One region of the Mesorhizobium sp. LEGMi-168a genome, then DNA from elsewhere that is predicted to be linked to it. Evidence: riboswitches for the same ligand, from Rfam matches in the RefSeq annotation. Region 1 holds a riboswitch; each other region holds the start of a gene.
The links. A riboswitch is a leader RNA that binds a small molecule or an ion and turns the genes downstream of it on or off. The one in region 1 is predicted to bind cobalamin.
Positions count from the first base shown of each region.

Region 1 (7,294 bases):
GCGCGGCCATGACCATCACAAGGGCCATGCCACTGAGGAACGACTTCATTGTTCTTATCCCTGCCTGATTAGGACCAAGGTCTTAGCAGGGCGTCGTTGAAAATCGGCCAAAAGACAGGGTAACCGAACCGCCAAACGGAAGCGTTAACAAAAGGTTACGGTTGGAAGCCTGCAAACTTATTCGGGCGGCTGAAGTTTCGATTCAGGCGCGCTGCGCCTGAACGCCGTGGCCAAGGGCGGCGAAGACCGTGCGCACGATGCCGGCCGTATCGAGGCCCGCGTCGGCATACATCTTCTCGGGCTTGGCGTGATCGGTGAATTCGTCGGGCAGGACCAGCGGGCGGACCTTGAGGCCGCTTTCCAAAAGCCCCTCATGGGCGAGGAAATGCAGCACCTGGCTGGCGAAGCCACCGACAGCGCCCTCCTCCACCGTCACCAGAACCTCGTGCGAGCGGGCAAGGCGGCGGATGAGATCCTCGTCCAGCGGCTTGGCGAAGCGGGCGTCGGCGACCGTGGTGGAAAGGCCCGCCGCGCCGAGCTCTTCCGCAGCCAGCAGGCAATCCTGCAGCCGCGTGCCGAAGGAGAGAAGCGCCACCTTGGTGCCCTCCCGCAGGATGCGGCCCTTGCCGATCTCGAGCACCGAGCCGCGCTCCGGCATGTCGACGCCGACGCCGTTGCCACGCGGATAGCGGAAGGCAATCGGGCCGCCATCATAGTCGGCTGCGGTGCGCACCATATGGCGAAGCTCCGCCTCGTCGGCGGCGGCCATGACGACGAAGCCAGGCAGCGAGGCGAGGAACGTCGTATCGAAGGCGCCGCAATGGGTGGCGCCGTCGGCGCCGACGAAGCCGGCGCGGTCGATCGGGAAACGCACCGGCAGCTTCTGGATCGCCACGTCATGGACGACCTGGTCGTAGGCGCGCTGCAGGAAGGTCGAATAGATGGCGGCGAAGGGCTTGTAGCCTTCAGTGGCGAGGCCGGCGGCGAAGGTCACCGCGTGCTGCTCGGCAATGCCGACATCGAAGGTTCGGGTCGGGAACACCTCGCCGAAGAGGTCGAGGCCGGTGCCGCTCGGCATGGCGGCGGTGATCGCCACGATCCGGTCGTCCTCGCGCGCTTCCTGGATCAGGCTCTCGGCGAAGACCTTGGTGTAGCTCGGCGCGTTGGCCGGCGCCTTGGCCTGCGCGCCGGTGATGACGTCGAACTTGTTGACGCCGTGATATTTGTCGGCAGCGGCTTCCGCCGGCGCGTAGCCCTTGCCCTTCTGGGTCACGACATGGATCAGCACCGGGCCGTCGGCATTGTCGCGAACGTTCTTCAGCACCGGGATCAGGTGCTCCAGATTGTGTCCGTCGATCGGGCCGATGTGGAAAAAGCCCATTTCCTCGAACAGCGTGCCGCCGGTGACATAGCCGCGTGCGTGCTCGACGGCGCGCGTGATGGCGTTGTCGGCGCGCTTGCCGAGATAGGAGGTCAGCTTCTTGCCGAAATCGCGCAGGCCGAGATAGGCCTTGCCGGAGGCGAGCCGCGCCAGATAGGCGCTCATCGCGCCGGTCGGCGGGGCGATCGACATGTCGTTGTCGTTGAGGATGACGATGAGGCGGGCATTGAGCGCGCCGGCATTGTTCATCGCCTCATAGGCCATGCCGGCTGACATGGCGCCGTCGCCGATGACTGCGATGACGTTGTTGCGGCCACCCGAAAGGTCGCGGCCCATGGCCATGCCGAGGCCGGCGGAAATCGAGGTCGAGGAGTGCGCGGCGCCGAAGGGGTCGTATTCGCTCTCGGCTCTCCGGGTGAAGCCGGAGAGGCCGCCCTCCTGGCGCAGCGTGCGGATGCGGTCGCGGCGGCCGGTCAGGATCTTGTGCGGATAGGCCTGGTGGCCGACATCCCAGATCAGCCGGTCTTGCGGCGTGTTGAAGACGTAGTGCAGCGCAACCGTCAGCTCGACGACGCCCAGCCCGGCGCCAAGATGGCCGCCCGTGTGCGACACGGCATCGATCAGCTCGGTGCGCAGTTCGCTCGCCAGCTGCGGCAGCTCGCTTTCCTCGAGCGCCCGCAAATCCGCAGGAATGCGGACCCTGTCGAGGAGCGGCGTATCGGGCTTCGGGTTCACTCTGTTGCGGCCTGCTGAAATCTTAACCTTGCATCAGAGCGGTTAACCGTTTCACGGGACCGCTCTGTCTTCTTGTTTCACGCAATTCCGGACGGAAAACCGTTTCACACTTTTCCCGGAATTGCTCCAACCTTCACAAATATGCGCCTTGATCATGCGCGAAATATGCTGCCGGCGAGCGAATGTAAATGCGTGTCAGTGACGCGGCTGGCGCACGATGTCCATCATGCTCTAACCTTCCGGCAGCGGAATGAATTCTTCCTCATCGCCAGGAACGATATCGAAGCGGCCTGTCTTCCATTCTTCTTTGGCCTGTTCGATGCGTTCCTTCGAGGACGAAACGAAATTCCACCAGATATAACGCTTGGAACCCAGCGACGCTCCGCCGAACAGCATGAAATGCGCGCCGCGCTCGGACGAGACGACGATTTCCTCGCCCGGCTTGAACACCAGAAGCCGCTCAGCCGGAAAACGATCTCCGGCGATCGAAACCTCGCCTTCCAGCGTATAGATGGCGCGTTCCTCGGCATCGGCGGGGATCTTGACGCTGGCGCCCGTCGCCAGCCGCAGATCGGCATAAAGCGTCTCCGAGGCGGTCGCGACCGGCGAGCGCAGCCCGGAAAATTCACCGATGACGAGGCGGCCGCTGATGCCTTCGGCGTCGATCTCGGGCAGGCGGATCACCGACGTGTTCTCAAAAATCGGGGCGATCTCTTCCCTGCCGTCGGGCAGCGCCAACCAGGTCTGCAGGCCGGAGATCGACATCGGCGCGCCGCGCAGCTCCTCGGGCGTGCGCTCGGAATGAACGATACCGCGACCGGCGGTCATCAGATTCACGTCGCCTGGCGCGATCACCATTTCGGTGCCGAGCGAGTCGCGATGCCTGATCTTGCCGTCGAACAGATAGGTGACGGTGGAAAGCCCAATATGCGGATGCGGGCGCACGTCGATCGCATGGCCGGCGCGCAGGATGGCCGGTCCCATGCGGTCGAAGAAGATGAACGGGCCGACCAGCCGACGCTTTGCCGTCGGCAAGGCGCGGCGAACCTCGAAACCGCCAATATCTTTGGCGTTGGGGATGACCATCAATTCGATCTGGTCGCAGGCGAAGGCGTCGCCGGCCTCAGGATCATTGCCCGGGAAAAAACTCATCGATGCATCCTCAGGCGAAGCGGAGCGCGGACCTGGCTTTCGCCTTGGCGGCCTCTTCCTCGCGATTGCGCGGCTCCTGGGCGGTTTCGAGCGAATCGATGAGCTCGCGCGCGGCGGCGGCGATCGCCTCGACGGCGTGGTGGAAGGCATGCTCATTGCGCTTGGACGGCTTGGTCGAACCACTCAGCTTGCGCACGAACTGCAATGCCGCGTCATGGACCTCGTCGTCGGTCGCCGGCGGTTCGAAATTGAACAGGGTCTTGATGTTTCGGCACATGCTTGCTCGCCTCCTGTCTGTCGTGTCCCGCCGTCGAGATTATGCACCAAGGTGTGTTGAGATTCAGGTCAGGCCGGCTTCACCTGAATATCAGTACAGCTTACTCAGCGTCGAGCGGCTCCGTTCCCACCGGCTTGCCGTCGCGCGAGAGCCTGATCTTCTCGACCTTGTCCTCGGCGGCCTTGAGCAGCCGATCACAATGCGCCTTCAGCGCCTCGCCGCGCTCGTAGATGCGGATCGACTGGTCGAGCGGGACATCGCCGCGCTCCAGATCATCGACGATCTTCTCCAGCGCGTCGAGCGCCTGTTCGAAGCTCATCGTTTTGACGTCTTCATTGCCTTCGCCAGCCATATCCTATCCCTTCATCAGCCGCCCGACATGGGCGGCGACCGAAAATGCCAGTCCCTGCAGATCGTAGCCGCCCTCCAGCAGGGAAACGAGCCGGTTGCCGCTGTGGCGCCCGGCGCGATCCATCAACTGGCCGGTCGCCCAGTCGAAATCCTCCTCGGTCAGGTTGATCTCGGCCAGCGGATCGCGATGGTGCGCATCGAAACCGGCGGAAATGATGATCAGGTCCGGCTTGAATGCATCGATCGACGGCAGCACGCGCGACAGGAAGGCGTCGCGGAACGTCTCGCTGCCGGTGCTGGGCGCGAGCGGCGCGTTGACGATGTTGCCGGCGCCGGTTTCGCTCTTGGCGCCGGTGCCGGGATAAAGCGGCATCTGGTGGGTCGAGCAGTAGAGCACCGACGGATCGTCCCAAAAGATGTCCTGCGTGCCGTTGCCGTGATGGACGTCCCAGTCGACGATGGCGACGCGCTCGACCTGGTGCTTTTTCTGCGCGTAGCGGGCGGCGATCGCCGCGGTGTTGAACAGGCAAAAGCCCATCGCGGTCGTCTTTTCCGCATGGTGGCCGGGCGGCCGCGCGGCAACGAAGACATTGGCGGCGCGGCCCTCGAAGACGTCGTCGACCGCAGCATTGGCGGCGCCGATCGCCGTCACCGCGGCCTGCCAGCTCTTCGGACTGGCGCTGGTGTCGGCATCGATCGAGACGATGCCGCTCTCTGGGATGGCCGCGCGGATGCGGGCGACAAAGTCTTCCGGATGCGCATAAAGGATGGTCGCCTCGTCGCCTTCCGGCGCCTTGACGCGGTCGAGAGTCGAAAAAGCCTCGTCGTCGAGCACGCGCTCGATGGCGCGCAAACGGTCGGGCCGCTCGGGGTGGCCGGGCGGCGTGAGGTGTTCCAAGAATACCGGATGGGTGTAGAGACGGGTGGTCATGGCGCCTAATCTAGGCATGCGTAACCCGGATGACCATGTTTGAGCGCCGAATGGCTGGGGAAAATCGCGTCTTGATGTGTCGCCGATGGCATTGGCGCGGCTGAAGCTTCGCGATAAGATCGCGCCGCTGCCTGGTGCCCGCAACGCGGGAGAATCGGGAACACGGTTGAAATCCGTGGCGTGCCCAACGCTGTAAGGGGGACCGCGCCGGCAAAAGCCACTGTCTCAGACGGGAAGGCGCCGGACGCGGGACGATCCCGAGCCAGAAGACCGGCCCGGCAGACATGGTCGTCCGCATGGTCAGGCGGATGATTGCTGTCGCAAGGGGAAAAGCGATGCAGGCACGAGCGGCCGCCACCGGCGGCGATGACTTTGACCAATTGGCGCGGAACGCCGTCTATCGGACGATTTTCACCAGGCGCGACGTGCGCAGCCATTTCGTTTCGGACGATCTCGACGATGCCGTGCTGGCGCGATTGCTGACGGCCGCGCACCACGCGCCATCGGTCGGCTATATGCAACCGTGGAATTTCATCGTCATCCGCGATGCCGAACGACGGCGGCAGGTGCGCGACCTGTTCCTCGCCGCGCGCGAGCAGGAATTGCCGGCGATCGAGGCGGAGCGGCAGGCGCTCTACCGCAAGCTGAAGCTCGAAGGCATCTGCGAAAGCGCGCTCAATCTATGCATCACCTGCGACCGGCAGCGTTCGAAGGACTCGCCGCTCGGGCGCTGGCACAATCCGGAAATGGACCTCTACAGCACCGTTTGCGCCGTGCAGAATTTCTGGCTGGCGGCGCGGGCCGAGGGCGTCGGCGTCGGCTGGGTAAGCATCATCGAAACGGAAGCATTGAAGCGGCTCTTGTCGATCCCCGAGCATGTCACGCCGATCGCCTATCTCTGCGTCGGCCGCGTCTCGGAATTCGCGCCGAAGCCGGACCTCGAAGCGCATGGCTGGGGCAAGCGCCTGCCGCTGCCCGAGCTGGTGATGAGCGAGACCTTTTGCGGCGCCGGCGAGGCGCCGCTCAAGTCGGCGATTGCAAAGCTTCGCGGCGTCGAGCTGCCGAAGCCGTGATCAGGCGACCTTCGTAGGTTAAGGGGCTGCTGATCAAGCAGGCCGGGGCGTGTCCCAGCGCGAGCCGCCGAAGGAGCCGAGCGCCTTGTCGCGGAGTTCCCTGAATTTCGACGAGGTCTCGGCCAGGCGCCGGTCCCATTCCGGATTGGGAACCTGGCCCTCGATGGTGGCGAAATAGACCTGCATCAGCGAAGCGATGGCGAAGGGCTCGATGAAAGCCGCCTTGAAGGCCCAGGCGAAGACGATGGCCAGCACGAAGGCCCAGCCGGCGAGCTGTCCGGGCATGACCCAGAGAATGGCGCCGGCAGGCGCCAGCATCAAAAGGAAGATGACGAAGGACACGCCCCACATGATCACCGCCAGCCAGACGGCGTTCTTGACCATGCGCTTGCCGTTCTGCGCGTAGAGCACGACGCCTTGCCTGGCGGTCTCGAAAGGCGAGTTGGAATTGATGCGGATGTTGTAGCCGAGGATGATCTCGTCGACATAGGTCAGCGACAGGCGGATGACCGTGTTGATGAAGCTGACGAGGCCGCTCAAGCCCGGAATGGGCAGGAAGGCGGCGATGCCGCCGATCAGGCCGGTGATGGCGCGGATGGCGCCCTTCACCAGCTGATCGACGACGAAAAGGATGTTGGCCTCGGCGAAGCGCTGGGTGACCACTTCCTTCGCATAGGCGATCTGGCCCTGGCCGTCGGGAACGTCGTGGCCGTCGATCAGATGGACCATCACGGCGATATGGCCGGCCTTGAGGACATAGAGGATGTATTCGCGGATCCAGTAGACGGCGATCGAGACGACGCCGAAGCCGACAACCCCGCCCCACAACGCAAACGACATCGGCCCGTCCGGGTCGGTCGAGATGTGGCCGACGCCATAGCCGACGCTGGCGCCGGTGCCGGTCGCCATGATGTAGGCCACCGTGATGCCGAAATAGACGATCATGCGAAAGACGATGAACGGCCATGTCCGCATCATGATGGACACCGACCGGCCGATGCTGAAGTCCCACATGGCCCCGACTCTCCCACCTCAGAGTTGGCCGGAGAGGATGCGCCCACCCCGATCAAAGTCAATTGCGGGCAGGGCCATTCAGACATCAAACCGGTGCACAAGTCCGAGCGACGCTGCTTATCCGGCCGGTTCGTCTGCTTTCCTCAGCAGACCTTCGAGCAGTTGCTTGAACGCAGCTATCGCCTTCTTCGACGTCGCCTCGGGATCGTTCGAATTGGCGATGCGTTGCGAGGCCTGGCTGCTGGCGCCGTTGATCAGCCGCGCCGCGGTCTCGGGATCGAGATCGGGCACGACCACGCCCTCTTCCTGCAGCCTTGTCAGATGATCCGTCATCGACGCCGTGCAGGCGTTGGCGTTCGGCCATTGCGCCGGATCCCCCA
Region 1 covers NZ_JBZEGV010000002.1:422,047-429,340, forward strand. Annotated here, with positions in the region: gene AC4FWB_RS05280 (hypothetical protein) at 1-49, opposite strand, end outside; gene dxs (1-deoxy-D-xylulose-5-phosphate synthase) at 203-2,116, opposite strand; gene AC4FWB_RS05290 (pirin family protein) at 2,348-3,268, opposite strand; gene AC4FWB_RS05295 (DUF2277 domain-containing protein) at 3,279-3,545, opposite strand; gene AC4FWB_RS05300 (exodeoxyribonuclease VII small subunit) at 3,646-3,897, opposite strand; gene AC4FWB_RS05305 (histone deacetylase family protein) at 3,901-4,827, opposite strand; cobalamin riboswitch at 4,942-5,121, shown strand; gene bluB (5,6-dimethylbenzimidazole synthase) at 5,163-5,900, shown strand; gene AC4FWB_RS05315 (hypothetical protein) at 5,934-6,914, opposite strand; gene AC4FWB_RS05320 (TetR/AcrR family transcriptional regulator) at 7,032-7,294, opposite strand, start outside.

Region 2 (7,294 bases), on a different contig from region 1:
AGGTGTCAAGCTGGTTGTCTCCGATGCTCACGAAGGCATCAAGGCAGCAGTCTCCAAGGTGCTGTGCGCCACCTGGCAACGCTGCCGGGTTCATTTCGCCCGCAATGTTCTGGCCCATGCCGGCAAGAGCGGCCGCCGCGTCGTCTCGGCCTTCATCGCCACCGCCTTCGCCCAGGAGACGGCGGAAGCCGCCAGCCTGCAATGGCGCGCCGTCGCCGACCAGATCCGGCCGAAGGTGCCGAAACTCGCCGCCATCATGGATGAGGCCGAGCATGATGTGCTTGCCTACATGAGCTTCCCCAAGGAGCATCGTGTCAAGCTGCACAGCATAAACCCGATCGAGCGGCTCAACGGTGAGATCAAGCGGCGCACAGAGGTCTTCGGCATCTTTCCCAACGACGACGCCATTGTCCGCCTCGTCGGAGCATTGCTGCTGGAGCAGAATGATGAATGGGCCGTCCAGCGTGCCCGCTACATGTCTCTTGAGACCATCAGCCAGATGAGTGATGATCCGCTCGTCAGCCTGCCGGCAGTGGCACGCTGATCAATCCGGCCCATGCCGGAGAGCACGGCGACCAATGCCGTCACCTACACCACGTCAGTGGGCACGATCTTATCGAAACTCTGAAACTAATTGGCGCCACTTACCGGTGGCAGTTTCAGGCGATCTTGATATCATTCGACGTGCTACTGCAGCATGCGACTAGCCTCGCAATTCTGCTGGCGCCACCCTACCGTCACGCCCCAATCGATCCGACCAAAGGCCCCGGCTCGCAATCTTTGCGCAGCCGAGCCAGGCCGTCTGGCAGGCGCGCGCGCCACAGCTCTGCACAGCGCTCATTTGTTGATTTGGCCCGGTCACCTATTCCTGTAGGCGAGGCCCCTAGTCGCCTTCCACGCGATTTGGAGAACACGCCGACAGCGCAACGCGCATTCGCATAATGACATAAACATTTCTTTATACGGTATTGACAAAAGAGTGGACGGCTATGATTGTCTCCGTGTCGTGGTTCTCCGTGCGGCGCTGCCGCATCGGAGCTAAGAGGGAAGCCGGTGCGATGCCGGCGCTGCCCCCGCAACTGTTAGCGGCGAGCCGACCCCACTCATGTCACTGAGGCGAACAGCCTTGGGAAGACGGGCAGAGGCTATGATCCCCGCGAGCCAGGAGACCTGCCACGGCGAACTACGTCCACGGGCGGGGTGTCTTGGCGGGCGCGGCAGCCCGGCGTTCGTGCCGGACTATTAGCGCCTTCTTTGTCCCGCGCCCCAACCATCGGGGTATGGCATGACTGTCTCTCAGCAAATTCCTGTAGCAACGCTCGGCGTGCCGCGTATCGGTCGTCGGCGAGAACTGAAATTCGCGCTTGAAAGCTATTGGTCCGGAAAATCTTGTGCTGCCGACCTTCTCGCGACGGCGAAGGCGCTCCGTGCCGCCATTTGGGAGGAGCAGCGCGATCGCGGCGTGTCGAAAATCCCGTCGAATGACTTTTCGCTCTACGACCATGTACTCGACTCCGCAGCCATGGTCGGCGCCGTGCCGCCCCGCTACGCATGGAATGGCGGCGAGGTCCCACTCGACATCTATTTCGCCATGGCCCGCGGCAACCAAGGTCAGAGGGAGGATTGTAGGCAGGCAGGCCGCCAGCACGCGGCTCATGGATCTAGCCTGAACGCGATGGAAATGACCAAATGGTTCGACACCAACTATCACTACATCGTGCCGGAACTTGACGACGATCAGGCGTTCACGCTCTCGTCGACGAAACCGGTTGATTACTTCCTCGAGGCAAAGGCCCTGGGCATTCACACACGCCCGGTCATGCTGGGGCCGGTCACTTTTCTCAAGCTGGCGAAGTCACCTGCTGAAGGGTTCAGTCCCATCGCGCTACTTCCACGGCTTTTGCCCGTCTACGAGCAACTCCTGCGGAGGTTGAAACTCTCGGGAGCCGATTGGGTGCAGATCGACGAGCCAGCGCTTGTGCTCGATCTAAACCCGAACGAACGAGCTGCATTTGAATTTGCCTATGGGCAGCTGTCAAAGGCCGCGCCCGAGCTGAAGATCATGCTGGCTACCTATTTCGGGCCGCTGGGGGACAATCTCGAGATGACGATTTCTCTGCCGGTAGCCGGGCTGCATGTCGATCTCGTGCGCGCTCCGGAGCAGTTGGAAACGATTGGTCGGCTCGCGCCTAAGGATCTGGTGCTCTCGCTTGGCTTGATCAATGGCCGCAACGTCTGGCGTGCGAACCTCACTGCCATTCTCGACCGCATCAAGCCGATCGTCGCGGGCTGGCCCTTGGACCGAGTCGAGATCGCGCCTTCGTGCTCGATGCTGCATGTGCCGATCGACTTGCGTATGGAGACGGCACTGGATGCTAACATCAGGTCGTGGCTCGCCTTCGCGGCCCAGAAGACCGGCGAGCTGGTCATCCTGGCCCGGGCCTTGTCCCAAGGTAGGGATGCGGTGGCTGGCGAGTTGAAAGCTTCTGCCGAAGCTGCCGCGACTCGCGCAACATCCACGAAGGTCCACGACCCGCTCGTTGAAGGGCGGATCGCCGACATCAACGGCGCTATGAAGCAACGAAAGAGCGCATTTGCCGAGCGTTCCAGGGTCCAGGCCCGCACGCTCGGCCTGCCGCCGTTCCCGACGACGACGATTGGATCCTTCCCGCAGACGCCTCAGGTGCGCAAGGCGCGTTCCGCTCATGCGAAGGGCCAGCTCAGCTATGTCGATTACGAAACCTTTCTGAAGAAGGAGACCGAGGCTGCTATTCGCTGGCAGGAGGAGATCGGGCTGGACGTGCTGGTGCACGGTGAGTTCGAACGAAACGACATGGTACAGCATTTCGGCGAGCATCTGTCCGGCTTCGCCTTCACACAGCAGGCGTGGGTGCAAAGCTATGGCTCCCGCTACGTGCGTCCCCCTATCATCTTCGGCGACGTGTCGCGCCCGAATCCGATGACGATGCGCTGGTGGGAATTCGCTCAGTCGCTTACGGAAAAGCCGGTGAAGGGAATGCTGACAGGCCCAGTGACCATTCTCAACTGGTCTTTTGTTCGCGACGACCTATCCCGCGCCGAGGTCTGCCGCCAGATTGCGCTCGCCATTCGCGATGAAGTGACGGATCTCGAAAGATCTGGCGCAAGGATGATCCAGATTGACGAGGCGGCATTTCGCGAAGGCTTGCCGCTGCGCAAGTGTGATTGGACGGTCTATCTCGACTGGGCTGTCGAATGCTTCCGGATCGCTTCAACGGGTGTGAAGGACGCGACTCAGATCCATACTCACATGTGTTATTCCGAGTTCAACGAGATCATCGACGCGATCGCTGAAATGGATGCGGATGTAATTTCGATTGAGACGTCACGCTCGAAAATGGAACTGCTGGACGCCTTCACGAGCTCCAAATATCCGAATGAAATCGGTCCCGGAGTTTATGACATTCACTCACCACGTGTCCCGGAAGTCGGCGAGATTTCGGCCCTCCTCATGCTTGCCCGCGAGCGACTGTCCGACGGCCAATTGTGGGTAAACCCCGACTGTGGCCTCAAAACGCGCAAATGGGAGGAGGTCCGCCCTGCCCTCATGAATATGGTCGCTGCAGCGCGCTCGCTCCGGGAGAAAGTGCAGGCCGGAAGTCTTTGATCTCTCACCATGTGTGAATCATCAACCACCGCGTGAAGGCCGTGAATGTGTAAACCGCATCTTTGGAAATAAGTTACTCCAGCGAAAATCTGCGGTATCTGCGGATCTGCAGTTTTCCTTCGACACGTGATTTGGAAGGAATACCAACTGGGACAAAAACGCCTTATAGGATAAGCTGCCTACACATTTTTTTGACCAGTCTCACGCCAGCCTAGATGCCTAACGTTATCCCATCGTAACACATTTGGATCGGGCCAAGTATTTGCGTTCTCATTGAGGTCGTGATTGTCCAGTGAAAGTCGCAATCATTGTTCATTGCGACTTTCCGTAGCCAGTTGGCCGTTTATTTTCCTAAGATGCGCGATCTTCGTCTGCCAGTTTTTCGCCAAGCTGGGTGGTCCCCATGATGGCGACGGCCTGTTTCAGATCCCAGACCTTGCCCGAATGAAAGTATGGCGCGGTGAGTGCTACGTTGCGCAGCGGCGCACGCGGAAAACATATGAACCGTCGGCTGTATTGGTGACCGCAAATCGGCCCTTGTCATTTTCCGGCAGGACGTCGGGGCTGGGCTTTTCAACGAGGCCGAATGGGTAATAGCCGTCCCCACCAACATTGACCCCGTCATGGCAGGAAGAGCAGCCCTTGTCCATGAAAAGTGTCAGGCCCTGTTTCTGTTCGGAAGTCATGGCGGCATCATCACCTTTGAGGAAATTATCGAAGGGGGCCGGCGTGACCAGTGTCGCTTCGAAGGCTTCGATTGCCTTGGCGAAGTTTTCGAATGTTACGCGATCATCTTCACCCGGGAAAGCTGTATTGAACGACTCGACATATTGCGGCATCGACTTGAGGGTGGCGATGACTTGACCCGGTGTATTGGCCATTTCAACGCTGGCTTGGAACGGTCCCTTCGCCTGAGCCTTCGGGTCTTCGGCGCGACCGTCCCAAAACTGGGCGATGTTGAAGACAGCGTTCAGTACGGTCGGCGCGTTGCGCGGTCCCTTCTGCCAGCCATGGCCGATCCAGGTCTCACGATTGTCGTCGCCGCCGGTTGCCAAGTTGTGGCAGGAGTTGCACGAGAAGACGCCTGACACCCAGACGCGAGGATCAAAGAACATTGGCTTGCCGAGCGCGATCTTCTCCGGGGTGATAGGGTTGTTGGCTACTGCCGGCGTGGTGGATGGCAAAGCCTTGAAAGTGGCCAGAGCCGTTGCTCTGAGGTCTGAGGGGGATTGCTTGCGCAGCAAAAGCGGCCTCTGCTGGCAAGGCGACAGCCACCGCAGTGAATAGGATCTTCATAAATGATCTCGTTGCGTGGTGCACGCAACCACTTTACGATATGCGCTCCGTCAACGCCTTGCGCTAGATCAGCGGCGACACCTGTTTTTTCGCGGTAGAGGCGAAACGGCCGGGAAGTGAACGCTCTTCTCGTTTGGATTCTGAGCGACGGAAGGGCGTGCTGATCGTCAGGCCCCAAGCGCTGGTGCCGGAGCGCGTTTCGATTCTCTCTGCTCCTTCTACTATGAATGAAGAAACCGGGGTCGGCACCTCGTCAGATTTCAGTTCTGGCCGGTCTCCCAGCAGTTCGTATTCTGCCTCCCGGTGTGCCTTCGCCATAGCGCGCACAACATTTGCTTACGAGCTATGGGCTTGGATATTGAGCTCCAGCTTACGCGACTGCTCTCGATATCACTGGAAATTCGGTGCAAAGCTTACGGCCAGGACGCGCCTGAAATGCGCGAAGCACCTCGGTACGGTCGCCAACAACGGACGGATCAATGGTCATGAAGGCGAATATGGCGCTATAGACGTCGCTTCTGGACGAGCGTTGGCAATAATTGCTCTTCGAGACAGTTGTTGCTTTCAGCGACAACCGGTACTATGAAGCGACGCTTCGCCGACTGTATTTCACTCGCCGCCTGGAGCGTTTAATGACGGAAGAAGCCGAAAAGATCATCGACGCCCTCATCGAGCTCACCGCCGATGTCGTGTCTGCCTATGTCTCCAACAATCCGGTTCCGGTGGGAGATCTACCCGGTTTAATCGGTCAAGTGCATGCTGCGCTCAAAGGCGCGGCCGCAGGCCTTTCCGCGGAACAGCCAGAGGCTCTCAAGCCTGCGGTACCGATCAGGAAGTCGGTGACACCGGACTACATCATTTCCCTTGAGGACGGGAAGAAATTCAAATCGCTCAAGCGCCATCTGTCGACCCATTATGGGCTCACGCCGGATGAATATCGTGCCAGATGGGGCTTGCCTGCCGATTATCCTATGGTAGCGCCGAATTACGCCGCGGCGCGCTCGGCCCTGGCCAAGACAATGGGGCTCGGCCGCAAACCGAAAGAGCCGGAGATGCCCGAGCCTGCGAAGCGGACGCGCAAGAAGGTCGCAGCTTGATTTCGGCAATCGAGAGTCGTTCGGGAGCGGCGCAGCCTGGGCTTAACCCGCATGGAATATAAAAAAGGCGGGATCAAACCCGCCTCCAGACCGCTGACAAACCCGTCGATTTTCGGCGGGGTTTTGTTTTGTGGGTTGATTGCACTTGGCAAATTGATGTCGGGAGGCAATGTCAGGAGGCTGGCGACGCAGGTTGGGCCTCATGCGAGGCTCGGTTTAGGCTTTGGCCAGAGGCTGATTGCGATCTTTTTCATGTTCTGGGCGGCGGCTGCGATCAGGCACTGGCAGGCGACGCGTGTTCGCCCTCGGAAGTGGGCGTAGCGATGGCCGAAGAGCTGCTTGGCATCGGCGAAGGATCGCTCGACGGTCTCCTTGCGGCGGCGATAGATGGCCTTGCCCCATGCCGTGAGCCGGTTGGCGTCGACGCGCTCGCGGGCGTCCTGCCAGACATGACGTGTGATGGTGCGCTCGGCCTTGGCGTTTGATGTGCAGGAGGCCAGCAGCGGACAGTCGCGGCAGATGGCTGGGTCGCTCCTATATTGGCGGTAGCCGGCGCGATCGGTTGTGGCGTAAGTGAGCAACTGACCCTGCGGGCAACGATAGCCGTCCAGCTCCGCTTCATGGACGAAGTCGCTCTTCCGCATCTTGCCGGGCTTTGGCGGGCTCGGGTTGCGATAGCCGATGACGCCCCGGACGTTCCTGTCTTCCAGTCCCTTGGCGATGCCCGGCGTGGCATAGCCGGCATCCAGCCCCGCCGCCGCCACCGTGAAGCCGAAGCGCTCCACCTGGCGGTCGAGCCGGCCAAGATAGACGATCGAGTCGTGCACGTTGGCCGGCGTGGTGTATGTGTCGGTGATGATGCCGCAGCGCCCATCCACCGTGCGGTGATCGAGGTAGAAGAAGCCCTTCGGCTTGCCCTCGCGCACCATGTAGCCGGCCTCCGGATCGGCGCGCGAGACCTTGGTCTGCTTCTCAGGCGGCTTGCGCTGCTTGTCCTTCAGCGGCTTCTGGCCATGCAGCGCCCGCTCGGCCTCGATCGCGCGGTCGAGATCGGCCCAGTAGTCGGCACGCGACTTGGCGACCATGGCAAGGTCGTATTTGCCCTTGTTGGCGTTGGCCTTCAGATGCGTGCTGTCGGTATAGAGCACCGTGCCGTCGACCAGACCCACCCGGATCGCCTGCTCGACGATGCGGTCGAAGATCGCTTGCGCGATGCTCTCGTCCTGGTAGCGCCGCCGACGGTTCTGCGACAGTG
Region 2 covers NZ_JBZEGV010000035.1:435-7,728, forward strand. Annotated here, with positions in the region: partial or broken gene AC4FWB_RS29645 (IS256 family transposase) at 1-544, shown strand, start outside; cobalamin riboswitch at 991-1,192, shown strand; gene metE (5-methyltetrahydropteroyltriglutamate--homocysteine S-methyltransferase) at 1,286-3,646, shown strand; partial or broken gene AC4FWB_RS29655 (cytochrome-c peroxidase) at 4,010-4,942, opposite strand; gene AC4FWB_RS29660 (hypothetical protein) at 5,006-5,260, opposite strand; gene AC4FWB_RS29665 (Ros/MucR family transcriptional regulator) at 5,575-6,039, shown strand; gene AC4FWB_RS29670 (IS1182 family transposase) at 6,240-7,294, opposite strand, start outside.
Region 2: linked by a shared signal. The riboswitch ahead of metE (5-methyltetrahydropteroyltriglutamate--homocysteine S-methyltransferase) and the one ahead of bluB (5,6-dimethylbenzimidazole synthase) in region 1 are both predicted to bind cobalamin.

Region 3 (7,294 bases), on a different contig from region 1:
CGCCTGGCCAAGGTCATAGGCGGTCGGCGTCGGCATGGTGCGCGGATCGGCGGTGAAGAGGTTGCGCCCCGTGGGCAGCACGTCGGAGCGGCCACGCGCCGGCGCTCCGGCGGGACCTGCCTTGATGTGGCGGCCGTCGAGCGCGGCCAGCAGGGCCACCTTTTCGGCTTCGGCGCTTTGCCGGCGCAGCGGATCGGCGTCATCTTGGGGCGCGCGGCCGTAGACGTGCAGCCCGTCCTTGACGGCGAAATCCTTGAGATCGCAGAGCCAGGCGTCGATGCGGCGCAACGCCTCGTCGGGAGCGTCGGTGCCGGCAACGCCCGCCTCAGCGGCAAGACCGGACTTCTGCGCGGTCTCCACGATGAGTCTCGCCAGCCGGTCGCGGCGGCGGCGGTCGAGCCCGTCGGCCTGGGCATATTCGTCGACCAAGCGCTCCAGCCGCTGCTGAGCTTCATCGAGGCCGGCGCCGGTCAGCGGCGGCGGCAGATGGCCGAGCGTGACGGCCGAGATACGGCGCTTGGCCTGTGCGGCCTCGCCGGGGTTGGAGACGATGAAGGGATAGAAGACCGGCAGCGAGCCGGTGACGATCTCGGGAAAGCAGGTGTCGGAAAGCGCGACCGTCTTGCCCGGCAGCCATTCCAGCGTGCCATGGGCGCCGACATGGACGATGGCGTGCACGCCGAGCGCTTTCTGCAGCCAGAGCCCGAAGGCGATGAGCGCGTGGCGAGGGGGCAAGGAGGGGTCGTGGTAGTCGGCGCGGCGATCGGCGGAGCGGCCGCGGTCGGGGGCGAGAGCGACGGTGATGTTGCCGAAAGTGGCGGCGCGGAAGGGGAAGCGATTTTCGAGGCTCGCCTGCGAAGGTCGGCGTTCTGTCGCGCCCCCCTCTGTCCTGCCGGACATCTCCCCCACAAGGGGGGAGATTGAGCTGTCATCGGCCCTTTCGCCAATCTCCGACGTCGAAAGAGGAAAGCCGGCGGAGGAACTGCCAATCTCCCCCCAAGTGGGGGAGATGTCCGGCAGGACAGAGGGGGGCGCATTGACGTGAGTTTCGTGATTGGCGTTGCCCCACGCTTCCTCCATCGCACCGCGCGCGGCCTGTGGCAGCCCGGCCGAAAAAGCGACGTAGTCCTGCAAGGCAAGCCCTTGCCTGCTCACCTCCAGCGCATCCAGCAACTCGCGCGGCGATTGCGGAATCCCTTCAATCGCATAGCCCTGTTCCTTCAGGTCATGCAGCATGGCGAGCACGCTCGACGGCACGTCGAGGCCGACGGCGTAGCCGGTACGGCCGGGCGCGCTCGGATAGTCGGGGATCAGGATCGCCAGCTTGCGTCCAGCCCGCTCCGTCCGCTGCAGGCGAACGAAGGCGGCAATGCGCTTGGCTACCTGCGCGACGCGGTCGGCTTCCGGCCGGTTGGCAAAGGCGCGGAAGGCCAGTGCCGGATCGGTCTCGACCTCGCCCTTGAAGGAGATCGCGCCGGCGAGGATACGGCCGTCGAGCTCGGGCAGCACGACGTACATGGCGAGATCGGCCGGCGCCAGGCCGCGCTGGTTCTTCTCCCAGACCTTGCGCAGGGTGGTGGCGACGATGACCTGGAACACCGGCACGCCGGCGCGGTCGAATAGGGTTTCGGCACCGGGCTCGGCGCCGGAGGCGAAGGCAGTGGCGGTGATGATGGCGGACGGGTGCAGTGAGGCGATGGCGTTTTCGACAAAGGTCAGAGACACCGGATCCTTGAGGCTGGAGACGAAGATCGGCACCGGCGCCAAGCCCTGCTGCCGCAACGCTTCCGCGAGAGCGTCGATTGGGGCAACGTCGGCCGCCAGCAGCATCGATCGGTAGAACAGGATCGGGATGACGGCCGCGGCGTTTCCCTCCCCCTTGAGGGGAGGGTGGCCCGCAGGGCCGGGTGGGGTCGGGACGACTGGGCTCAACGCCTCTTTCCGGGGGCGTCCTTCAGGGCGTCGGCGCGCGTCACGGAGGACCCCACCCCCGGCCTGCAGCCGGACCCTCCCCTCAAGGGGGAGGGGGACCACGCCGCAGCCGGGTTCGTAGTAGCCGGCTTTCGGCACGCTGATCGGTTCGGCAACCATCAATTCCGATCCGGCCAATGTCGCCAATCGGTGCACGAGTGCGGCCATGTTTTGAGGACCGCCTTCGCGGAAATAGCCGAGCAAGGCGTCGAGTTCGGCGCGTGGCAGGGTCGAGCCTTCGATCAGGCGCTGGTCCTCGTCATGGCTTTCGCCCGGCAGCAGCGCCAGCTTGATGCCGCGCTCGCGGGCGATCGCCGCAAGCTGGTCGCAGCCATAGCGCCACCAGTCGTAGCCGCCGAGGATGCGGACCAGGATGACCTTGGCGTGGCGCGCCACGCTGTCGATCCAGAGATCGACGGACATCGGATGGCGAAGATCGCGCAGTGCTGCCAGCCGCATCGACGGCAGCCGCTCCGCGTCCGCCTTCCAGGCAGCCGCCAGTCCGGCGAGGTCGCTGTCGGTGAAGGACAGGGCCACGACATCCGCAGGCGTCTGCCTGAGGTCGATCGGCTCGGCTAGATCGTCGAGCGAAGCGGACGTCGTGGTGAGAATATGCATCGCGGTTCGTGCTTTGCCTCAGCCGGCGAGAATACGCTCGATCGCCGGGCGGTTCAGTCCCTTGAGGCCGATGACGACGAGCCGCGAACGGCGCTCATCCTCCGCCGTCCAGGCGCGGTCGTAATAGTGGTTGACGCGCGGGCCGACGGCCTGGAGCAGCAGCCGCATCGGCTTGCCGCCGACCTCGACAAAACCTTTGACGCGCAGCACGTTTTCCTGCTCGGCGGCGATGGCGACGCGTCTCGCCAGCTCATCGGGATTGGCGATCGACGGGATATCGATGACGAAGGAGTCAAAATCGTCGTGCTCGTGGTCGAGCTCGTCGTCGTGGTGGGTCTTGCGGTTCTCGATGTCGTTCTCGACGGCAAGGCCGAGGCCAAGCAGCACCGACGGATCGACCTTGCCGTGCGCGGTCGGCACGACCTTCACGGCGCGCGCCACGTGCTCGCCGATGACGGCGTTGGCGCGCTTCGAGCCCGCCGCATCCATCAGGTCGCTCTTCGACAGGATGATCAGGTCGGCGCAGGCGATCTGGTCCTCGAACACCTCTTCGACCGGATCGTCATGGTCAAGGGAATCGTCGGCGGCGCGCTGCGCCTGCAGGGCATCCATGTCGGAAGCGACGCGGCCATCGGCCAGTGCGGGGCCGTCGACCACGGCAATAACGCCGTCGACCGTCACACGGCTCTTCACCGTCGGCCACTGGAAGGCCTGGACGAGCGGCTTCGGCAGAGCGAGGCCGGAGGTCTCGATCAGGATGTGATCGACCTTCGGCGTACGCGACAGGATCTGGTCGAGCGCCGGCACGAAATCGTCGGCAACGGTGCAGCAGATGCAGCCATTGGCGAGCTCGACGATGTTTTCCTCAGGGCAAGTCTCGATGCCGCAGCCTTTCAGGATTTCGCCGTCGATGCCGACATCGCCGAACTCGTTGACGATGATCGCCAGCCGCTTGCCCTTGGCGTTTTCGAGCAGGTTGCGGATCAGCGTCGTCTTGCCGGCGCCGAGGAACCCGGTGACGACGGTGCAGGGCACGCGGGAAACGGAAGCGTTCATGGTCAGTCCTTCAGCATGTCGAGGGGAGGGATACGGGCAACAAGGCCGCGCTTGAGGGAATCGGGCCGGCCACGCCAAGGGATGAGGCCATCGGTCGAGGTCGCGAAGAGCTTTGCGCCGGCGACGAGGTCGGTGCCACTGGTCGTATCCAGATCGCCGAAGACGTAGCTCCAGCAGCCGTCGCGCAGCAGCGCAGCGCTCAAACGGCGTTTGCAATTGCCGAGGCATTCGACGGTGCGGATGCGGATGTTTTCGCCCGACGCGGCGTGGCGCGTGTCTTCGGCCAGCAGCGCGCCGGCGCGCGGATGGGCATCCGAACCGGTCTCGTCACGGCAGGAGGAACAGACAATGACGGTCACGCCGGCCAGCGCGTCGTCGGGTTCGGGCGAAAGATCAGCTGTTTTAGCCGGAAAACTGCCGTTGCGATCCAAAACCAGGCTCCTTGCCCGGAAAACCCGCCGAGCGATCGGATACTTAAAGTCTCAGACGGCAGGTCTCCTGGCTCGCGCTTCATCGCCTTGGCGCCGCCTTCCCGGGAACTTCCCAGTGGTTTTCGGCTGAGGCTCGTCGCTTACAGTTGCGGGGACAGCCGCGGATTTGGAATTTTTCAACTCCGCACCGCATTCCCTCTTGGCTCCTCCCTTTGCCGGGAGAAGACCGTCTGGCTCGGATTTAGGCTTACGGCTATGCGCCTGTCAACGCGCGGCTACGACACCGCCAAGTCAGCCAGCGCCGGCCCGAGGTCGCCGGCCGGCGTCACTTCGATCGCCTCCAGGCCGAGCCATGCCTGCATCTGTTTCAGCTCGTCGAAGAGCTGAGCAGCCGTTTCCGGCGGCGCGCCGGCCTCGGCATAGGCGGCATGGACGCGCAGCACGCTCGCCGGGCGATCGGCCCTTAAGTCGACGCGGGCGACAATCCGGTCGCCGAGCAGGAACGGCAGCACGTAATAGCCATACTGGCGCTTTTCGGCCGGCGTGTAGATTTCGATGCGGTAGCGGAAGCCGAACAGCTTTTCGGTGCGCGTTCGCTCGAAGACGACTGGATCGAATGGCGCGAGCAGGGCGCGGGCCTCGATCCGGCGCGGCATGCGGGCGTCCTTGTGCAGATAGGCGGTCTTGTCCCAGCCTTCGACTTTCACCGGCAGCAACTCGCCCGTTTCGACCAGTTCCTCGATGCGGTCTTTGGTGTCGCCCGGCGCCAGGCGGAAATAGTCGCGCAGGTCGCCATAGGTGGCGATGCCATGGGCGCGGGCGGAAATGCGCAGCAATTCGCGGTGTGCGTCCTCCACCGACGGGACAGGCAGATCGAGAATGGCTTGCGGCAGAACACGTTCCGGCAGGTCATAGTAGCGCTCGAAGCCGCGCCGGTAGGCGGTGGTGATGCGTCCGGCCCAGAACAGCCATTCGAAGGCGTGCTTGGCCTCGCTCCAGCCCCACCAGCCGCCATTGCCCTTGTGGCCTTCGATGTCGGAGGCGGCGATCGGCCCGCGTTCGGCGACTTGCCCGTAGATCTCCTCGATCATCTCCTTGCGCTCGCGGCCCCATTTGGCGAGGCCGAGATACATTTCCTCGCCCTGCTCGGCGCGCCGCATGCGCCAGCGCATCAGCGGCCAGGTCTCAACCGGAAGGAAGGACGCCTCATGCGCCCAATATTCAAACACCGCGCGCTTGCGGGTGACCGCGGCATTGTCGAGCAGCGCAAGCGGGTAGGGGCCGAGGCGCGAATAAAGCGGCATGTAGTGGGCGCGAACCACCGCGCTGACGGAATCGATCTGCAGCAGCCCGGTTCGGGAGAGCACGCGGGAGAGGTGCCGACGGTTGGGCTCGCCGCTGGGGCGAGGGTCAGTAAAGCCCTGCGCGCCGAGCGCGATGCGCCTGGCAGTGCGAAGCGAGATTTTTTCCTTCATCAAGCTACTCTTGCCCTGTTCCTTTGCCGGGATTTCCAGCTCGCGATTCCGGCCATGCTAGCAGGCAAATGGCGGGAGATATGTCAGGAGAGAAAAGTGGAGTAAAAAGTGAAGGAAATCAAACAGGAGCGGATCGGACCAGTTTCTTTCGATATGGCGTCCAGGCCCGGATTTTGAACAAGGTTTGACTTGCGTCGCTGGAACCGCTGCGCTAACCCTCGCCGCGTCGCAGCATAGGGCCCTTAAAACGGTTCAGCGGGTTAAACTGTCACGCTTCCGCATTAGAGTCCCTTGCTGTAATCAAAGTGAACTGGCCCGCCAAAGGAAAGTCGCCGCATGAGCGCACTCCTGACTTCGTACCTGCCCATCGTCCTCTTCATCGCGGTGGCGATGGTCGTCGGTCTCGCGCTTATCGTCGCGCCGTTCCTGGTGGCCTACCGCAATCCCGACCCGGAAAAGCTTTCCGCCTATGAATGCGGGTTCAACTCGTTCGACGACGCCCGCATGAAGTTCGATATCCGTTTCTACCTGGTGTCGATCCTGTTCATCATCTTCGATCTCGAAGTCGCCTTCCTGTTCCCGTGGGCGGTGTCCTTCTCGAAGGTCGGCATGCTCGGCTTCTGGTCGATGATGGTGTTTTTGGCGGTGCTGACCATCGGCTTTGCCTATGAATGGAAAAAAGGAGCGCTGGAATGGGATTGAACGACAGTTCAGGCACCCTCGTCGCGCCGAAGCCCAAGGGCATCATCGACCCCAACACCGGCAGGCCGGTGGGGGAGGACGATCCCTTCTTCCTCGAAATCAACAATGAGCTGGCCGACAAGGGTTTCCTTGTCACTTCGACCGAGGCGCTGATCACCTGGGCGCGCAGCGGCTCGCTGATGTTCATGACCTTCGGCCTCGCCTGCTGCGCGGTCGAGATGATCCACACCTCGATGCCGCGCTACGACAGCGAGCGTTTCGGCGTCGCGCCGCGCGCGTCTCCGCGCCAGTCCGACATCATGATCGTCGCCGGCACGCTGACCAACAAGATGGCGCCGGCGCTGCGCAAGGTCTACGACCAGATGCCGGAGCCGCGCTACGTCATCTCGATGGGTTCTTGCGCCAATGGCGGCGGCTACTACCACTATTCCTATTCGGTGGTTCGCGGCTGCGACCGCATCGTGCCGGTCGACATCTATGTGCCCGGCTGTCCGCCAAGCGCGGAAGCGCTGCTCTACGGCATTCTTCTGTTGCAGAAGAAGATCCGCCGCACCGGCACGATCGAACGGTGAGCCAATGACCCTGGCGTTGAACGAACTCTCCACCTATCTCGGCGAGAAGCTCTCCGGCCGCATCGGCGAGGCCGTGCTTGCCTATGGCGAGCTGACGGTTTCCGTCGAGCCGGGCAATTTGATCGAGGTGGCGACCTTCCTGCGCGACGACGCGCGCTGCCAGTTCATCTCGATCATCGACGTCTGTGGCGCGGACTATCCGTCGCGCGCCAGGCGCTTCGACGTCGTCTACCACCTGTTGTCGCCGAAGCAGAATGTCCGCATCCGCCTCAAGGTCCAGGCCGACGAGGAAACGCTGGTGCCGTCGCTGACCGCTGTCTATCCCGGCGCCGACTGGTACGAGCGCGAGACCTACGATCTCTATGGCGTGCTGTTCTCCGACCATCCGGATCTGCGGCGCATCCTCACCGACTACGGCTTTGATGGGCATCCGCTGCGCAAGGATTTCCCGCTGACCGGTTTTGTCGAG
Region 3 covers NZ_JBZEGV010000041.1:11,923-19,216, forward strand. Annotated here, with positions in the region: gene AC4FWB_RS31315 (cobaltochelatase subunit CobN) at 1-2,589, opposite strand, end outside; gene cobW (cobalamin biosynthesis protein CobW) at 2,608-3,645, opposite strand; gene AC4FWB_RS31325 (DUF1636 family protein) at 3,648-4,076, opposite strand; cobalamin riboswitch at 4,117-4,322, opposite strand; gene AC4FWB_RS31330 (winged helix-turn-helix domain-containing protein) at 4,352-5,551, opposite strand; gene AC4FWB_RS31335 (NADH-quinone oxidoreductase subunit A) at 5,888-6,253, shown strand; gene AC4FWB_RS31340 (NuoB/complex I 20 kDa subunit family protein) at 6,244-6,825, shown strand; gene AC4FWB_RS31345 (NADH-quinone oxidoreductase subunit C) at 6,830-7,294, shown strand, end outside.
Region 3: linked by a shared signal. The riboswitch ahead of AC4FWB_RS31325 (DUF1636 family protein) and the one ahead of bluB (5,6-dimethylbenzimidazole synthase) in region 1 are both predicted to bind cobalamin.

Region 4 (7,294 bases), on a different contig from region 1:
GCCGACCAGGAACGGCTGGTCAAGGCGATGCGCACGGTGCAGGACCTGCTTGGCGACAAACCCGAGCCAAAGGTGCCCTATATCTTGCGGCAGCTGCAGGTCGGCGACATCGGCTGGATCACGCACCGCCAGGGCCTGCTCTATGCGCAGGACTATGGCTGGGACGAAACCTATGAGGCGCTGGTCGCCGAAATCCTCGGCGAGTTCGTCAAGAATTTCGTCCCGCGGTGGGAGCGCAGCTGGGTCGCCGAGCGGGAAGGCGAGGTGGTCGGCTCGGTCTTTGTCGTGCGCAAGTCGCCCAAGGTGGCGAAGCTCAGGCTCCTCTACGTCGAGCCGTCGGCGCGTGGTCTCGGCATCGGCGGGCGGCTGGTCGACGAGTGCATCGCCTTCGCGCGCGCCAAGGGCTACAAGACGCTGACGCTGTGGACCAATGACATACTGGGCTCGGCCCGCCGCATCTACCAGGCGGCCGGCTTCAAGCTGGTCGACGAGGAGCGCCACCATTCCTTCGGCAAGGATCTGGTCGGCCAGACTTGGAATTTGGAGCTTTAGCGCATTCTCTTCTCCCCTTGTGGGAGAAGGAGAGGGCGCCTTACCCCCTGATTGGCACCCAGATCTCCAGCCCGCCATTGCCGCTGCGCGCATCGAATTCGGGCCCGTAGCGCTCGAATTCCGGCGCGTCGGCGATTTCATGTCCCGACGCCGGCAGCCATTTGTTCCAGATCGTGTTGACCGTGCGGCGGATCGTCGAGATGTGCTCCAGGTGCGAGAACACGGCGTATTTCTGCGCCGGCACCCGTACACGGCAAAACTCCTTGGGCAGGTCGGAAAAATCCGCCACTTCGACGCCGGCGATATAGTCGAAATTGCCGGCATCGTCGCCATTGGTGCAGACGCCGTAGAAGACGCCCGGCACCTCGCCGGGGATATGGCCGATATAGGGGCCGAAGCGCTGCCACTGCATCGGGATGCCGGCGCTCGATTCGCAACTGTAGCGCCCGCCGAGCCCGGCGATGAGCAGCGGCCGGCTGGTCTCGAAGCGCGGCGGCTCGAGCGTGGTGAGAAACGAACTGTCCATGAGGATGGGCTCCACGAGATCGAGGTTTTTGGTCGAGCCCTCGGCGCGCACCAGTTCCGGCGTGGTGCCGAACTGGTCGCGGAAGGCTCGCGTGAAAGCCTCATGCGAGCCGTAGCCGGCATCGAGCGCGATAGCGAGAATGTCGCGCGCGCCGCCGGCGAGCTTGCGCGCCGCTTCGCTGAGCCTGCGCGCCCGCATATAGCCCATGACCGACCGCCCGGTGGCGGCGCCGAAGGCGCGCGTCACGTGGAAGCGCGACACGCCGCTGCTCGCCGCGACATCGTCGAGCGAAATCGCGTCGGGCAGATGGCTTTCGACAAACCACAGCGCTTTCTTGGTCGGGTCCATGGCTCCTCGCATTTGGCGAGGCGACACTAGCCATCGCGCCGACAGCCAGTTTGATCGAAATTGCGCACGGAGCGAAGCCGAAAGGACATTGACAAGCCGAGGCAACGCCCGCTATTCGTAATGTTATTACATACCAAACCTGAAAGAAAACATGGCGGCGGCGACTCGCAAATGTGTTTCGCGCAAGAGGTGGACAGAAGCCCGTTGCGACTCGCGCGCAGGCAACCTACGATGGCGGCGTCATGGTCCCCGAGCCGCAAGGCGAGGGGTGAAAAGGGAACACGGTGAGGCCCATTTGGGTCGAGGCCGTGGCTGCCCCCGCAACTGTGAGCGGCGAGCTCCATCCGAAACGCCACTGGCCGGCAAGGCTGGGAAGGCGGATGGCGCGGCGACCCGCGAGCCAGGAGACCTGCCATCGACATGAGTTGACCGGACGGGGTGTGCCGGGAGGAGACGCGGGCCCTGGTCCTGTCGGCCGGCTCGTCCAGCATCCTTCCGTCGCCATTTTGGAAAGTGACGGAATGTTGGACGCCTTCAGCCATCGCATCATTATCTGTTCGCTGTGCCGTGATAGCTTGACCGGGCTGAGGTCCGGCGCGGATTTGTGCGCCGACCTGCGCTCCAGACTTTCCTTGCACCCGGCACCGTCCTTTGCCATCGAGACCATCGACTGCATGGCGGGCTGCGCGCGGCCGCTGACCGTGGCCTTCAAGGCGGAAGGCAAAGCCACCTATCTCTTCGGTTCCATCGACAGGGGCACCGACGCCGGCGCGCTGGTCGAATTTGCCAGGCTCTATGCCTCGCTGCCCGACGGCTGGTGCAATTCCGGCCAGCGCCCGGCAAGGCTCGCCGGCAAGATACTGGCGCGCATCCCCACCGCAGGCAAGGTCAGGGAGCAGGTCCGGTGAGCGCCCCCCTGCTTGAAGCCCGCGATCTGCACGCTACGGCAAACGGCCGGGCGCTGGTCGAGGATGTCAGCCTGTCGCTGTCCGCCGGCGAGCGGCTGGCCATCATCGGCCCCAACGGCGCCGGCAAGACCACGCTGCTGCGCATGCTGTGCGGGTCGTTGACGCCGAGTCGCGGCGAGGTTCGCCTCGCCGGACGCCGGCTGGGCAGGATCAGCGCCGCCGAGCGGGCGCTCGGCATCGCCGTCGTCGGCCAGACGGATCAGCCGGATCCGCGGCTGGCGCTCATCGACTATGTCGAGCTTGGCCGCGTCCCGCACGCCGGCCTCAGGCGCCGGCACGACGATCGCGACATCGTCGTCGAAGCGCTGCGCCGAACCGGGCTCTTGCCGCTGCTCGCGCGCACCATCGGCTCACTGTCCGGCGGCGAGCGCCAGCGCGCGCAGCTCGCCCGTGCCATCGCGCAGGAGCCGAAAATCCTGTTCCTCGACGAGCCGACCAACCATCTCGATCCGCGCGCTCGCGGCGAACTGCTCGACCTGGTCGCCGGCTTCGGCATGACCGTCGTCGCGGTGCTGCACGATCTCGCGCTGGTGGCGCCCTTCGCCACCAGGGTCGCGGTGATGAGCAACGCCCGGCTGCACGCGCTGGCGCCGCCGCGCGAGGCGCTGGCGCAGCCACTCATCCGCGCGGTGTTCGGCATCGACGTGTTGCGTCTGCCTCATCCGACCGAGGACCGCGAGCTCACCGTCTTCGAGCTTCCAAGCCGCGCGTCCTCGCCATCCTGAACCTGCCAACCCGGACAACGCAAGCAAACCCCAAATCAGGAGCACCGTCCCGTGAAACGCCTCGCTTTGTCGCTGGCCTTTTCGCTTGTCGCCTCGGCCGCCTTCGCCTTCCCGGTCACCGTCGACAGCTGTGGTAAGCCGCTGACCTTCGACGCGCCGCCGAAACGCGCCGTCATCCAGGACCTCAACATGGCCGAGATGGCTTTCGCGCTGAAGCTGCAGCCGTCGATAGTCGGGCTCACCGGCATCACCGGCTGGTACAAGGTCGGCCCCGAATTCAAGGCCGAGCAGGGCTCGATCCCGGAGCTCGCGCCAAAATATCCGACGCTTGAAAATCTGGTCGCAGTGCAGCCGGATTTCTTTTTCGCCGGCTGGTATTACGGCATGAAGCCGGGTGGCGAGGTCACGCCCGACACGCTTGCCCCGCACGGCATCAAGACGCTGGTGCTGACCGAGAGCTGCGTCCATCTCGACAAGAACCGGCCCGCCGCCTCGATGGACCTGCTCTATGGCGACGTCGAGAAGCTGGGCAATATCTTCGGCAAGGCGGCCGAGGCCGACAAGCTCATCGCCGGCTGGAAGGCCGAGCTCGCCAGCATTACGGCGAAGGTGGGCGACCACATGGGCACGCGCGTGTTCCTCTACGATTCCGGCGAGGACAAGCCCTTCACCGCCGGCAAGTTCGCCATCCCCAACGCCATGATCGCCGCCGCGGGCGGGGAAAACATCATGGCCGACATGGAGACGAGCTGGGGCAACACCGACTGGGAGACGGTCGCGTCGCGCAACCCGCAGTTCCTCATCCTGCTCGATTACCAGGATGGCGGCGGCTACAAGAAACTCCTCGATTTCCTCAAGGCGCATCCGGCGATGAAGGAGACCGATGCGGTCAAGAACGAGCGCTTCGTGGCGTTGCGTTACGCCGAGCTGACGCCCGGACCCGCCAACATCGAGGCGATCGGCAAGATCGCCAGAGCCATGCATCCGGAAGCGTTCTAGTTCCGGAGCATGGATGAGCCGGGAGTGGTTCCATTGACGGATCGCCTGCCTTGGAGATCGGCTGAAACGCTCGCGACTTCGTCATCCACGGGCGGAGCAAGGAGCGAAGCGACGCGGCGCAGACCCGAGGATCCATGCCGTGACGCTGAGGCGCCGCAGCGGTGCAGAATTCTGCGCCGTCGCACTCCGCGCGCGAGGTCACGGCATGGATTCCAGGGTCTTCGCGACGGAGCTTCGCTCCTGCTTCGCCCTGGAATGACGAAGTCACGGAGGTCTCGGCCAAACTCGAACGTCGGCGAGGCGATGACAGGCCCGACGACATGAATTTGCATCATAGTCCCTTCGCCTTCGCAATGTCCCTGGGCGCTGCGCTGCTCGTCGCGCTCGCGTTGCTTTCGATCGCCTATGGCTCGACGCTGATACCCCTGCGCGAGGTCGTCGGCGCGCTGGCGTATGCGGGCGGGTTGGGCGGTGAGGCCGTGCCTGGACCCGTCGGCAGCATCGTCGTCGACCTCAGGCTGCCGCGCACGCTGCTGGCGATCGCGGTCGGCGCCGGCCTCGGCGTCGTCGGCGCAGTGTTGCAGACCGTCACCCGCAACGATCTTGCCGATCCGTTCCTGTTCGGCCTCTCCTCGGGCGCCGCCGCCGGCGCCGTTTCGGTCATCACCGTCTTCGGCGACAGCTTTGGCATCTGGACCTTGCCGGTGGCGGCTTTCACCGGCGGCATATTGGCGGCGGCAATCGTGCTCCTGCTCGTCTCGCGGGTGCGGGGGCAGGGGCCAGAGCGGCTGATCCTTGCCGGCCTCGCAGTCTCCTTCATGTTCACCGCGCTGACCAACTATCTCGTCTTCGCAGGCGATCAGCGCGCCGCCCACTCGGTGCTGTTCTGGACCATGGGCGGGCTCGGCCTCGCCCGTTGGGACAATATCGGCCTGGCGGCGCTGGGCGCCGCCATCATCCTCGCCTACGGCCTGTGGAACCACCGCCGTTTCGATGCCTTCCTCGCCGGCGAAAGTGCCGCCGAAAGCCTCGGCGTGCCGGTGGCGAAGATGCGCCGCACGACATTTCTCATCGCCGCTCTGGCCACCGCAATCCTCGTTGCGGTCGCCGGCGTCATCGGCTTCGTCGGCCTGATGATCCCGCATCTCGGCCGGCCGCTGGCCGGTCCGCTGCACCGGCCCCTGATAGCGATCTGCGCGCTATTCGGCGCGATCCTGCTCTTGGCCAGCGATCTGCTTGCCCGCACGCTGCTGCCGCCGCAGGAACTGCCGATCGGCATCATCACCAGCTCGCTCGGCGCCTTCTTCGTCGTCACGCTCTTGATGCGTAAGCAGATCTGACTGGTCCTCAAACCGTCCAGAAATAGCGCACGATGTGGAAGAAGATCGGCGCGGCGAAGACCAGGCTGTCGGTGCGGTCGAGCATGCCGCCATGGCCCTCGATCAGATGGCCCCAGTCCTTGACGCCCTGGTCGCGCTTGATCGCGGACGCGACGAGCCCGCCGAGAAAACCCATCGTGCAGGCAACGAGGGCCACGGCCGAGGCCTGCAGCGGCGAAAACGGCGTGATGAAGGACAAGAGCGCGCCGAGCAGGCTCGACGCGACCAGCCCGCCGATCAGGCCTTCCCAGGTCTTCGACGGCGAGACGGTCGGCGAAAAGCGGTGTTTTCCGAACAGCTTGCCGAAGATGTACTGCAGCACGTCGCTGCCCTGCACGACGATGATCAGGAAGGCGATGAGCAACAGGTTGCGGCCTTCGAAGCCCGGCACGTTGAGCGTCAGCAGGGCAGGGACGTGGCTGACGCAATAGACCGAGATCATGATCGCCCATTGCTGCGCCGCGATGCGCTCCAGGAAGCGTTCGGTATCGCCATGCAGCGCCGTGATCGCCGGCATCAGCAGGAAGCAGTAGACCGGGATGAAGATGACGAAGAGGCCGTACCAGGCCGTCCACACCAGCCAGTACTGGAACGGAATGACGATGCCGAACATGCCGAGCAGCACCCAATGGTCGCTGCGGCGACTGTGCGTCAGCGTCACGAACTCGCGCAGCGCCGCGAAAGAGATCAGCGCGAACAGGATGGTCATGCCGTAGCGGCCGAAGAAGAAGGCAACCGTCATCAGCGCCACCATCACCCACCAGGCGTTGATGCGCTGCGTGAGGTTGACCAGCGTCGCGCTGAGCGGCTTCGGCGCACGCGCCGAAAGAGTGGCGGCGGTGATGCTGGCGGTGCTCAGCATCACGAACAGGCCGATGATGAGAATGCTGATTTCGTGGCGCATCAATCGTCTCGGTCGGGGCGCGGATTGAGCGCCTTAAGCGCCGTGCGGGCGCGTTCGAGGAAGGCGCGGCGTTCCTCGCCGGGCGCCACCGCCACCGGCGCGCCGAAGACGACACGGCAGAGCAGCGGCACCGGCAGGAACTGGCCCTTGGGCAGCACGCGCGACATGTTCTCGATCCAGCAGGGGATGAGCTCCACATCCGGCCGCGCCATCGACAGATTGTAGAGCCCGGAGCGGAAGGGCAGCAGCTCGTCGCTCATGTTGCGCGTGCCTTCCGGGAAGATGATCAGCGAATGGCCCTGGTCGAGCACCGATCGCATGACGGTGATCGGGTTCTCTTCCTCGCTCGTCCATTGCCGGCTGATCAGCACGGAGGACAGCATGTCCTCGGCGATGAAGCGGCGCAGCCGCGACTTTCCCCAATATTCGGCCGCGGCGATCGCGTGCGTGATGGCGCGCTCCTTCTCGCTGAGGCAGGCCGACAACAGGATGAAATCGCCATGGCTGGTGTGGTTGGCGAAATAGATGCGCTGTCGGTCCGACGGCTGGCTGCCGCTCCAGATTGGGCGAACGCCGGTCACGGCCCAGGCCAGCGCCGACAGGCCGACGGAGGTCGCCGTCTGCAGCAAGGTGAAGGTCCGGAGCGCAAGCTTGCTCATTTCGGCATCCAGAATCCGGCGGTCAGGAATGCGACGACGAAGATCGCGAGGGCGATGCGCTGGCGGGCAAGCAGGCGGCGCGTTCCGGCGATACGCTCGTCGAGCGGGCGCGGGGAGGAGGGAGCAGGCTTCAGCCGCATGCGCGAAAGCACGTCGTCGACCGCGGCGCCGCCCGAAGCCTCGTCGTCATGGCTCGCCATCAGCCGGAACAGAAGCGCGTCGAAGAGGAGAAGT
Region 4 covers NZ_JBZEGV010000033.1:49,164-56,457, reverse strand. Annotated here, with positions in the region: gene AC4FWB_RS29245 (bifunctional helix-turn-helix transcriptional regulator/GNAT family N-acetyltransferase) at 1-552, shown strand, start outside; gene AC4FWB_RS29240 (AraC family transcriptional regulator) at 593-1,426, opposite strand; cobalamin riboswitch at 1,653-1,857, shown strand; gene AC4FWB_RS29235 (DUF1636 family protein) at 1,948-2,334, shown strand; gene AC4FWB_RS29230 (ABC transporter ATP-binding protein) at 2,331-3,119, shown strand; gene AC4FWB_RS29225 (ABC transporter substrate-binding protein) at 3,171-4,118, shown strand; gene AC4FWB_RS29220 (FecCD family ABC transporter permease) at 4,439-5,458, shown strand; gene AC4FWB_RS29215 (phosphatidate cytidylyltransferase) at 5,466-6,401, opposite strand; gene AC4FWB_RS29210 (lysophospholipid acyltransferase family protein) at 6,401-7,060, opposite strand; gene AC4FWB_RS29205 (hypothetical protein) at 7,057-7,294, opposite strand, start outside.
Region 4: linked by a shared signal. The riboswitch ahead of AC4FWB_RS29235 (DUF1636 family protein) and the one ahead of bluB (5,6-dimethylbenzimidazole synthase) in region 1 are both predicted to bind cobalamin.